Regions from separate parts of the Pantoea sp. PvP021 genome, predicted to be linked through region 2. Evidence: predicted binding sites of a transcription regulator. Region 2 holds the regulator's gene; each other region holds the start of a gene.
The links. The regulator sigma-54, encoded in region 2, starts transcription at its own class of promoters, with help from an activator protein. The targets are predictions, from matches to a motif close to GTTGGCACANNTTTCGCTNT.
Positions count from the first base shown of each region.

Region 1 (3,282 bases), on a different contig from region 2:
GGACGGGATACCGCCAGTTCGAAACCTTCACGACGCATGTTTTCGATCAGAACTGACAGGTGAAGCTCACCACGACCTGATACGCGGAACGCGTCAGCATCTTCGGTTTCTTCAACGCGCAGTGCCACGTTGTGAACCAGTTCTTTGTTCAGACGCTCAAGGATCTGACGTGAAGTCACGTACTTACCTTCTTTACCGCAGAACGGTGAGGTGTTGACGTTAAAGAACATGGTAACTGTTGGCTCATCGACACTCAGTGCTGGCAGCGCCTGCACGTTCTGTGGATCACAGATGGTGTCAGAGATGTTCAGCTCGCCCAGACCGGTGATAGCAATGATATCGCCCGCTTCTGCCAGGTCGCTGTCGATACGCTCAAGACCCAGGTGAGTCAGGACTTTACCGACTTTACCGTTACGGGTTTTGCCTTCGCTATCGATGATAGTGACTTGCTGGTTAGGCTTAACTTTACCGCGCTTGATACGGCCGATGCCGATCACGCCCAGGTAGTTGTTGTAGTCCAGCTGAGAGATTTGCATCTGCAGTGGGGCGTCAGCCTCAACCTGCGGAGGTGCAACGTGGTCGACGATCGCCTGATACAGCGGGGTCATATCGTCAGCCATGTCGGTGTGCTCAAGACCAGCAATACCATTCAGCGCAGAGGCGAAAATGATAGGGAAGTCGAGCTGCTCATCAGTAGCATCCAGGTTAACGAACAGGTCAAAGACCTGATCAACAACCCAATCCGGACGCGCACCAGGGCGGTCTACTTTGTTGATAACCACAATCGGCTTCAGACCATGCGCGAACGCTTTTTTGGTCACGAAGCGGGTTTGCGGCATAGGGCCATCCATCGCATCTACAACCAGCAGCACCGAGTCCACCATGGACATGACGCGCTCAACTTCACCACCGAAGTCGGCGTGTCCCGGGGTATCAACGATGTTGATACGGTAGTCATTCCACTTAATGGCGGTGTTTTTTGCGAGGATGGTAATCCCACGCTCTTTCTCCAAATCATTGGAGTCCATCACGCGCTCTGTTGCTTCGGTACGGGCATCAAAAGTACCGGATTGTTGCAGCAGTTTGTCAACCAGGGTGGTCTTTCCATGGTCAACGTGCGCGATGATGGCGATGTTACGCAAATTTTCGATCACAGCTTTGCCTCAGGCATTAGAAATAGCGCGTTATTGTACACTGATTAAGCGGAAGACTGAACACGATCACACTTTTCACTGAAAGTTTATTGCATGGAGGCCAATTTGCCCTGTTACCGGTGCAGAAAATGCACTAAGTTGGTCTGATGCACCAAAATAGTGCCATCAGGCGACCGTTAAGCACCACACTGGTGCAATAAAACGATCGTGGTGCAGCCGCTTTATGACAAAAAGGTGCACCACAAGGCGATTTAAGCATCATCAAAAAAGTTGGCACAGAATTCGCTTTATCTAAATCAAGCGTAAACGCCAGACAGATGTCGGTTGAAGAGCGTGCCGGAAGAGGTTGGTCAGGGAGTTGTTTTCCCGCAACGTATTCCGGAAACGACGTTTCCTCGCCATGTAGATAATGAAAGACCATTTCCAGGAGAGTTGAGTATGTCCGCTGAACACGTTCTCTCGATGATGAACGAGCATGAAGTTAAGTTTGTTGACCTGCGTTTTACCGATACCAAAGGTAAAGAACAGCACGTTACGATCCCTGCTCACCAGGTTAACGCTGACTTCTTCGAAGAAGGCAAAATGTTCGATGGTTCGTCTATCGGCGGCTGGAAAGGCATTAACGAATCAGACATGGTGCTGATGCCTGACGCCACCACGGCGGTCATGGATCCTTTCTTCGAAGATTCTACGCTGATCATCCGTTGTGACATCCTCGAGCCAGGCACCATGCAGGGCTACGACCGCGATCCACGCTCTATCGCTAAGCGCGCTGAAGATTTCCTGCGCTCTTCCGGCATCGCTGATACCGTACTGTTTGGACCAGAACCAGAATTCTTCCTGTTCGATGACATCCGTTTCGGCTCATCGACGTCCGGTTCACACGTTGCTATCGACGATATCGAAGCGGCATGGAACACCGGTAAAGAGTACGAAGGCGGTAACAAAGGTCACCGTCCAGGTCTGAAAGGCGGCTACTTCCCGGTTCCACCGGTTGACTCATCACAGGACATTCGTTCTGCTATGTGTCTGACCATGGAGCAGATGGGCCTGGTTGTTGAAGCGCATCACCACGAAGTGGCGACCGCGGGTCAGAACGAAGTGGCAACCCGCTTCAATACCATGACCAAAAAAGCGGACGAAATTCAGATTTACAAATATGTGGTTCACAACGTTGCGCACGCTTACGGCAAAACCGCGACCTTTATGCCGAAGCCTATGTTTGGCGACAACGGTTCAGGCATGCACTGCCATATGTCACTCTCCAAAGGTGGCCAGAACCTGTTTGCCGGCGATAAGTACGGCGGCCTGTCTGAAATGGCGCTGTTCTACATCGGCGGTATCATCAAGCACGCTAAAGCGATCAACGCCCTGGCGAACCCGACCACCAACTCTTACAAGCGTCTGGTCCCGGGTTACGAAGCACCGGTTATGCTGGCTTACTCTGCCCGTAACCGTTCAGCCTCAATCCGTATCCCGGTTGTTGCCAGCCCGAAAGCGCGTCGTATCGAAGCGCGCTTCCCGGATCCAGCGGCTAACCCATACCTGGCGTTCACCGCACTGCTGATGGCTGGCCTGGATGGCATCATCAACAAAATCCATCCTGGCGATGCGATGGACAAGAACCTGTATGACCTGCCACCGGAAGAAGAAGCTGAGATTCCAAAAGTTGCAGGCTCTCTGGAAGAAGCGCTGAATGCACTGAACGAAGATCGCGAGTTCCTGACCCGCGGCGGAGTATTCACTGACGAATCGATCGATGCTTACATCGAACTGCGTAAAGCAGAGATGGATCGCGTTCGCATGACGCCACACCCGGTTGAGTTCGAGCTCTACTACAGCGTTTAACTGGTCAGACGTTTTTTGTTGCCGTGGAAACTTTTAGCCCATCTTCGGATGGGCTTTTTTCTCCGCGAATTCACCGTTCATTCGCCCTCTTTTCGGCTTAAAGACTAAAATGCACCTCTTTAGTGCAGAGGAACGTTGTATGGCAACTGGCTCTCTGCCCGATGCAGGGCAGATTCTCAACGCGTTAATTAACAGTATTTTGTTGGTGGATAACGATCTGGTTATTCATTACGCCAACCCGGCGGCGCAGCAATTACTGGCGCAAAGCTCACGCAAATTG
Region 1 covers NZ_JBSRXX010000013.1:98,755-102,036, forward strand. Annotated here, with positions in the region: gene typA (ribosome-dependent GTPase TypA) at 1-1,154, opposite strand, end outside; gene glnA (glutamate--ammonia ligase) at 1,593-3,002, shown strand; gene glnL (nitrogen regulation protein NR(II)) at 3,142-3,282, shown strand, end outside.
Region 1: the regulator sigma-54 is predicted to act here: its motif matches at 1,424-1,443, upstream of glnA (glutamate--ammonia ligase).

Region 2 (3,282 bases):
GCGCTCAGCCAGCGAGTTAGCTAACTCAGGCAGCAGCACGACCGGCAGGTTATCAACGCAGTAGAACCCCATATCTTCCAGCGCACGGAGCGCCACTGACTTCCCCGAGCCTGAACGACCGCTAACGATCATCAGCACCATGACCTTCTCTCCCGTTTTAAAACCGGCACCGGGCCGGTAAAGACGCGTTACTGCTCCGACTGGACTTCCGTAATAATGGCATAGAGCTCTTCATCACTCTGCGCTGCGCGCAGACGACGGCAAACCGTTTTATCTGCCAGACGCTTTGCCACCAGTGACAGGGTGTGCAGATGTGTTTTGCACTGGTCAGCCGGGACCAGTAAGGCAAACAACAGATCGACCGGCTGGTTGTCGACGGCATCAAACGCAATCGGCTGTTCGAGGCTGATAAACACCCCAACCGCGCGCAGCGTATCCTCTTCCAGCTTGCCGTGCGGGATGGCTATCCCGTTACCAATACCGGTACTGCCCATGCGTTCGCGGGTCAGGATCGCTTCGAAAAGCGTCTGGTGCGGCAGGTTGAGCTGCTTAGCGGCCAGTTCGCTGATGATTTCCAGCGCACGTTTTTTGCTCTGGCAGTGGACGCCGCTGCGGGTGCAGTCTGGCGAAAGCACTGTGCTCAATTCCAGTGTGAGATCGTTGTTCATTATCGTTTCACTTGCGTGTTCACCAGGCCATTCACCGCCAGCGCGTATTGACGCGTGTGACAAACGGCGCCTGCTCAGATGACAAAACGGGGCGGATTATCCGCCCCATCCTGTCGGCTCTGCGCGCCAGGCGCGCGTCGCTAGCGTGAAGGTTAGTGTTTTTTCAGTTTATCTTTGTGTTTGGTCAGCTGACGGGTGAGCTTATCGATCAGTCCGTCAATGGCCGCATACATATCTTCCGCTTCGGATGTGGCGTGCAGCTCGCCACCATTCACGTGTAGTGTTGCGTCAGCCACCTGCGTGACTTTCTCAACCTTCAGGACAATATAGACCTGATTGATATGTTCAAAATAGTGTTCCAGTTTGGCAAATTTACCGTTGACGAATTCACGCAGAGGTGGAGTGATTTCAACGTGTTGCCCGGTCAGGTTCAGCTGCATAGGTCTTCCTTCTCATTTCTTTCAAACCAGTTGTTTACGCTGGTTCGATGGCGGGATGGATAAAGACTCACGATATTTGGCGACGGTACGCCGTGCCACCATGATCCCCTGATCAGATAACATGGAGGTCAGTTTACTGTCGCTCAAGGGTTTGGCTGGATTTTCCGCCGAAATTAATTTTTTCACCAGGGCACGAATCGCGGTAGAGGAGGCTTCACCGCCACCTTCGGTATTCACGTGACTGGAGAAAAAGTACTTCAGTTCAAAAATGCCACGCGGGCTGTGCAGATACTTCTGCGTGGTAACGCGGGAGATGGTCGATTCGTGCATCTCAACGGCCTGAGCGATATCCGCCAGCACCATCGGGCGCATAAATTCTTCACCCTGCTCGAAAAAGGCCTGCTGCTGCTCAACAATACAGCGCGTCACTTTCAGCAGGGTATCATTGCGGCTTTCCAGGCTCTTAATCAGCCAGCGGGCTTCCTGCAGATTACTGCGAATGAACTGGCTGTCGCTGTCGTTCCGCGTCGCGCCGCTCATTGCCGCATAGTGCTGATTGATCTTCAGGCGTGGCACGCTATCGGCATTGAGTTCAACCGTCCAGCGGCTGCCGATCTTACGCACCAGCACATCGGGAATGACATATTCTGGTTCGCCGGTGTTGATCGACTGACCCGGACGCGGGTCCAGCGACTGAATCAGCAGCATCGCCTCTTTCAGCACCTCTTCTTTGAGGCGTGTGACCCGCATCAGGCTGCGGAAATCGTGGTTTGCCAGCAGATCGAGATGTTCGCTGACGATCAGGCGCGCCTCTGCCAGCATCGGCGTTTCGGGCGCATATTGTGAAAGCTGCACCAGCAGGCAGTCACGCAGGTCGCGCGCGCCAACACCAATCGGGTCAAAGCGCTGGATGCGTTTCAGCACCGCTTCAACTTCATCCGCTTCGAGCTCATCATCGCCGATGCTGTCAAGGATCTCCTCAAGCGAAACGGTGAGATACCCGGTGTCATCAATAGCATCGACAATAGAGGTGGCAATGGCGCGATCGGTATCGCTGAACGGCGTCAGGCCGACCTGCCACATCAGATAATCCTGCAGCGACTGGGTTGTTTCGCCCTGATAAACCGGTAACTCATCATCCTGGTAATCGGTGCCGGTGCCGGAAGGCGTACCCGCGGTGTAGATCTCATCCCAGGTCGCATCCAGCGGCAGTTCATCAGGCATCTCTTTCTGCTCAAGCGCTTCGCGTGTATCCAGCGCCTCGGCCTCTGAAGACTCCCGTGAATCGATCTCTTCATGCAGGTCAGTCTGCTCAAGCAGCGGATTACTTTCCAGCGCAAGCTGAAGCTCCTGCTGGAGTTCAAGCGTAGAGAGTTGCAGCAGGCGAATCGCCTGTTGCAATTGCGGAGTCATTGCCAGCTGTTGGCTGAACCTGAGTTGTAAACCTTGCTTCATAGACAGGATGATCGTTCCCAGGTAAACATCGGTATTAACGACACCTTATCAGAGTCTGAACTCTTCACCCAAATAAACCCGCTTAACCTGCTCATCCGCAAGAATTTCATTCGGTGTGCCGTGTGCGATCAGGTGCCCCTGGCTGACGATATAAGCCCGCTCACAGACCGCTAACGTTTCGCGTACGTTATGGTCGGTAATCAGCACACCGAGGCCGCTGTCACGCAGATGCTCAATGATCTTCTTAATGTCGATAACGGAGATGGGGTCAACACCGGCAAAAGGTTCATCCAGCAGGATAAATTTAGGATTAGCCGCCAGCGCCCGCGCAATCTCAACACGACGTCGCTCACCACCCGAAAGTGCCTGGCCCATGCTGTCGCGCAGGTGCTCAATGTGAAACTCTTCCATCAGCTCACGGGCACGATCCTGGCGTTGCTCTTCGGTCAGATCGTCACGGATCTGCAAGACCGCCATCAGGTTATCGTAGACGCTGAGGCGACGGAAGATCGATGCCTCCTGCGGCAGATAGCCGATGCCACGACGCGCACGGGCATGCAGCGGCAGGATGCTGATATCTTCATCATCAATAATAATGCGGCCAGCGTCACGCGGCACAATGCCCACTACCATGTAAAAGGTGGTGGTTTTACCGGCACCGTTCGGGCCCAGCAGGCCGACAATCTCGCCGGATTTTACCTGCAGGCTGACATCTTCTA
Region 2 covers NZ_JBSRXX010000007.1:51,673-54,954, reverse strand. Annotated here, with positions in the region: gene rapZ (RNase adapter RapZ) at 1-141, opposite strand, end outside; gene ptsN (PTS IIA-like nitrogen regulatory protein PtsN) at 189-668, opposite strand; gene hpf (ribosome hibernation promoting factor) at 821-1,108, opposite strand; gene rpoN (RNA polymerase factor sigma-54) at 1,130-2,563, opposite strand; gene lptB (LPS export ABC transporter ATP-binding protein) at 2,612-3,282, opposite strand, start outside.

Region 3 (3,282 bases), on a different contig from region 2:
CCGATCTCAATTTCCTGCCGGTCGCGCTCCAGCCGCACGGCAAAGGCTTTTTAGAGCCGGACATGCAGGTCGCCACTATCGACCACTCAATGTGGTTCCACCGCCCGTTCGACTTCAGTGAATGGCTGCTCTATAGCGTGGTCAGTACTTCGGCGTCAGGCGCACGGGGTTTTGTCCGGGGCGAGTTCTACAATCAGCAGGGTGTGCTGGTGGCCTCAACGGTTCAGGAAGGGGTGATGCGTCAGCGCAGCGAATAAAAAAAGGGGGCGATTACTCGCCCCCGGTTGATCTTTTCACTGCCCATCCGTTACTGGTTGTAAGCATTCTCGCCGTGGCTGTTTACATCCAGACCTTCACGCTCATGCTCTTCCGGAACGCGCAGACCGACAATCAAATCAGCCAGCTTGAAGCCGATGAAGGCGACAACGCCCGACCAGACGATAGTCAGGCCCACGCTGAAGAGCTGTACCCAGACCTGATGGCCCATGGTGACCCCCTCTGCGTAGCCTACGCCGCCCAGTGAAGAGGAGGCAAACACGCCAGTCAGGATACAGCCGACAATGCCGCACACGCCATGCACGCCGAACACATCGCAGGGATCATCCACGCGCAGCCATTTTTTCAGGGTGGTCACGCCCCACAGTCCCGCCAGTCCGCCGACCAGGCCGATGATTAATGCACCGCCGACGCCGACGTAACCACAGGCAGGCGTAATCGCTACTAATCCGGCAATAAAGCCTGAACAGGCACCCAGCAGCGAAGGCTTACCACGTACCGCCCACTCGCCAAAGGTCCATGACAACACGGCGCCCGCTGTGGCGACAACGGTGTTCAGGAAGGCCAGCGCCGCGATTTCGTTTGCTGCAGAAGCAGAACCGGCGTTGAAACCGAACCAGCCGACATACAGAATGGCGGTGCCGGTGAATACCATTGGCAGGTTGTGTGGTTTGAAGGCCTCTTTACCAAAGCCGGCACGTTTGCCCACCAGATAAGCGCCCACCAGACCGGCGACAGCGGCGTTAATATGCACCACGGTGCCGCCAGCAAAGTCCAGCGCGCCATCCTGTGCCAGGAAACCGCCAGCCCACACCATGTGTGCAATAGGCAGGTAAGCCAGGGTCAGCCAGACGCCGACAAAAATCAGTACGGCAGAGAAACGGATGCGTTCTGCGATAGCACCAACAATCAGGCCCACCGTGATACAGGCAAACGAGGCCTGGAACGCGACATGAATATATTGATAGAAGCTGCCCATGACGGCGGTCAGCTGAATGTTTTTCAGCATCACCCAGTTAAAGCTGCCAAAGAATGCGTTGCCTTCACTGAACGCCAGTGAATAGCCGTAAACCATCCACAATACGCAGACCAGTGAGAAGGTGACGGCAACCTGGGTCAGCATCGACAGCACGTTTTTACCGCGAATCAAACCACCGTAAAACAGCGCGATACCTGGAATTGACATAAACAGCACCAGCGCGGTGCAAATCATCATAAATGCGTTATCAGCCTTGTCCGCAACGGCAGGCGCAGCCATTGCGAGTGAGGGTAACAGTGCCAGGCTGGTGAGGCCCAACTTAGCGAAAATTTTATTCATTTTTATTCCATCCCATCACAGTACTGAGTCTTTATTACAGAGCGGCTTCGTCGGTCTCGCCGGTACGAATACGGATGACGCGCTGCAGTTCAGCTACGAAAATTTTACCGTCGCCAATTTTGCCGGTGTAAGCCGCTTTACTGATGACATCCACCACTTCGTCTAACTGATCGTCGGCAATAGCGATATCAATTTTGACCTTAGGCAGGAAGTTCACGCTGTACTCTGCGCCACGATAAAGCTCTGCATGGCCCTTCTGACGGCCAAAACCTTTCACTTCGGAGACGGTCAGTCCCTGAATGCCGATAGAGGATAAAGCTTCACGTACATCCTCCAGCTTGAATGGCTTAATTACGACGGTAACCAGCTTCATTGGATCCCCTCCAGCGAGTAAATAGGTAACGTTTACGGACACGCAGGGATATAAGCAAAGCCTGTGCCAGAGTGTGAAAATGACGGTAATACGTTGTTCAGGCGAGACGCGACAAGGGATGCTTTAAAGAGGATGGGAAACAGAGAGGCCGTACAGGGGAAATTGCAGCGGAGGGCTGCACTCCTTTGGTGCTTCAGGCGTCAAAGGAGTGCATTTATACAGATTAATCTGATAAAGGTGCGCAAAAAAGGTGCAACTCAGCCTTCAGTTGTTACAGCGACGCCCGATACCAGATCTTCACCTGCCTGCTGCAGCTGATACATCTGCCAGTAACGTCCCTGCATCGCCAGCAGTTGCTGATGCGTACCCTGCTCAACCACACGACCACGATGCAGCACAAGAATCTTGTCTGCTTCAATAATCGTTGAGAGGCGGTGAGCAATCACCACCAGCGTGCTGTGCTGGCGCAGCGTCTCAAGCGTCTGCTGAATAGCCTGCTCGGTGCCGGAATCAATATTGGCCGTCGCTTCGTCGAGGATCAGTATCTGCGGCAAATCAACCAGCACCCGGGCCAGTGCCAGCAGCTGTTTCTGCCCGACCGACAGATTATTGCCCTGCTCGCCCAGCCGGGTATGTATTCCCTCCGGCAACGCATGCGCCAGCGGAGCCAGCTGCACCTGTTCCAGCACCGTCCAGACGGCCTCTTCGCTGATGTCGCGTCCCAGCCGCACATTCGCCAGCAGCGTATCGGCCAGCACCACCGGATCCTGCTGCACCATCGCGATACCGCGCCGCAGCACGGCATGGCTCAGGTTGCTGATGGGTCGATCATCAATGCGGATCTCGCCACGCGTTACCGGGTAGTAACCCATTAACAGGTTCGCCAGCGTGCTTTTACCGCTGCCGGTATGTCCCACCAGCGCCACAAACTCGCGTGGGGCAACCTCAAGATTGATATCACTGAGCACATCGCGGTTTTCACGGTAGGCAAAGCTCAGATTGTTCAGGGTGATACGACCTGAAGCCAGCGGTTGCTGATCGGCACCATACTGCTGCTGTGCAGCATCCATCAGTTCGAAAATACGCTCACCTGAAACTACCGCCTGCTGCAGCATTGATTGCTGAGTGGTCAGCTCAATCAGCGGCTCATTCAGACGCCCCAGATAGGTAATAAAGGCATAGAGTACCCCCACTTCAAACACGCCAGGCATCGAGAAACTAAACAGGATCAGCAGCCCACACAACACCATCGCTGAAAACAGGCTCAACAGCGGACGCAGCAGAAAACCATCCAGACGCAGCGTTTCCATTCGCG
Region 3 covers NZ_JBSRXX010000001.1:1,760,710-1,763,991, forward strand. Annotated here, with positions in the region: gene tesB (acyl-CoA thioesterase II) at 1-257, shown strand, start outside; gene amtB (ammonium transporter AmtB) at 308-1,594, opposite strand; gene glnK (P-II family nitrogen regulator) at 1,629-1,967, opposite strand; gene ACVKSX_RS08285 (SmdB family multidrug efflux ABC transporter permease/ATP-binding protein) at 2,225-3,282, opposite strand, start outside.
Region 3: the regulator sigma-54 is predicted to act here: its motif matches at 2,019-2,038, upstream of glnK (P-II family nitrogen regulator).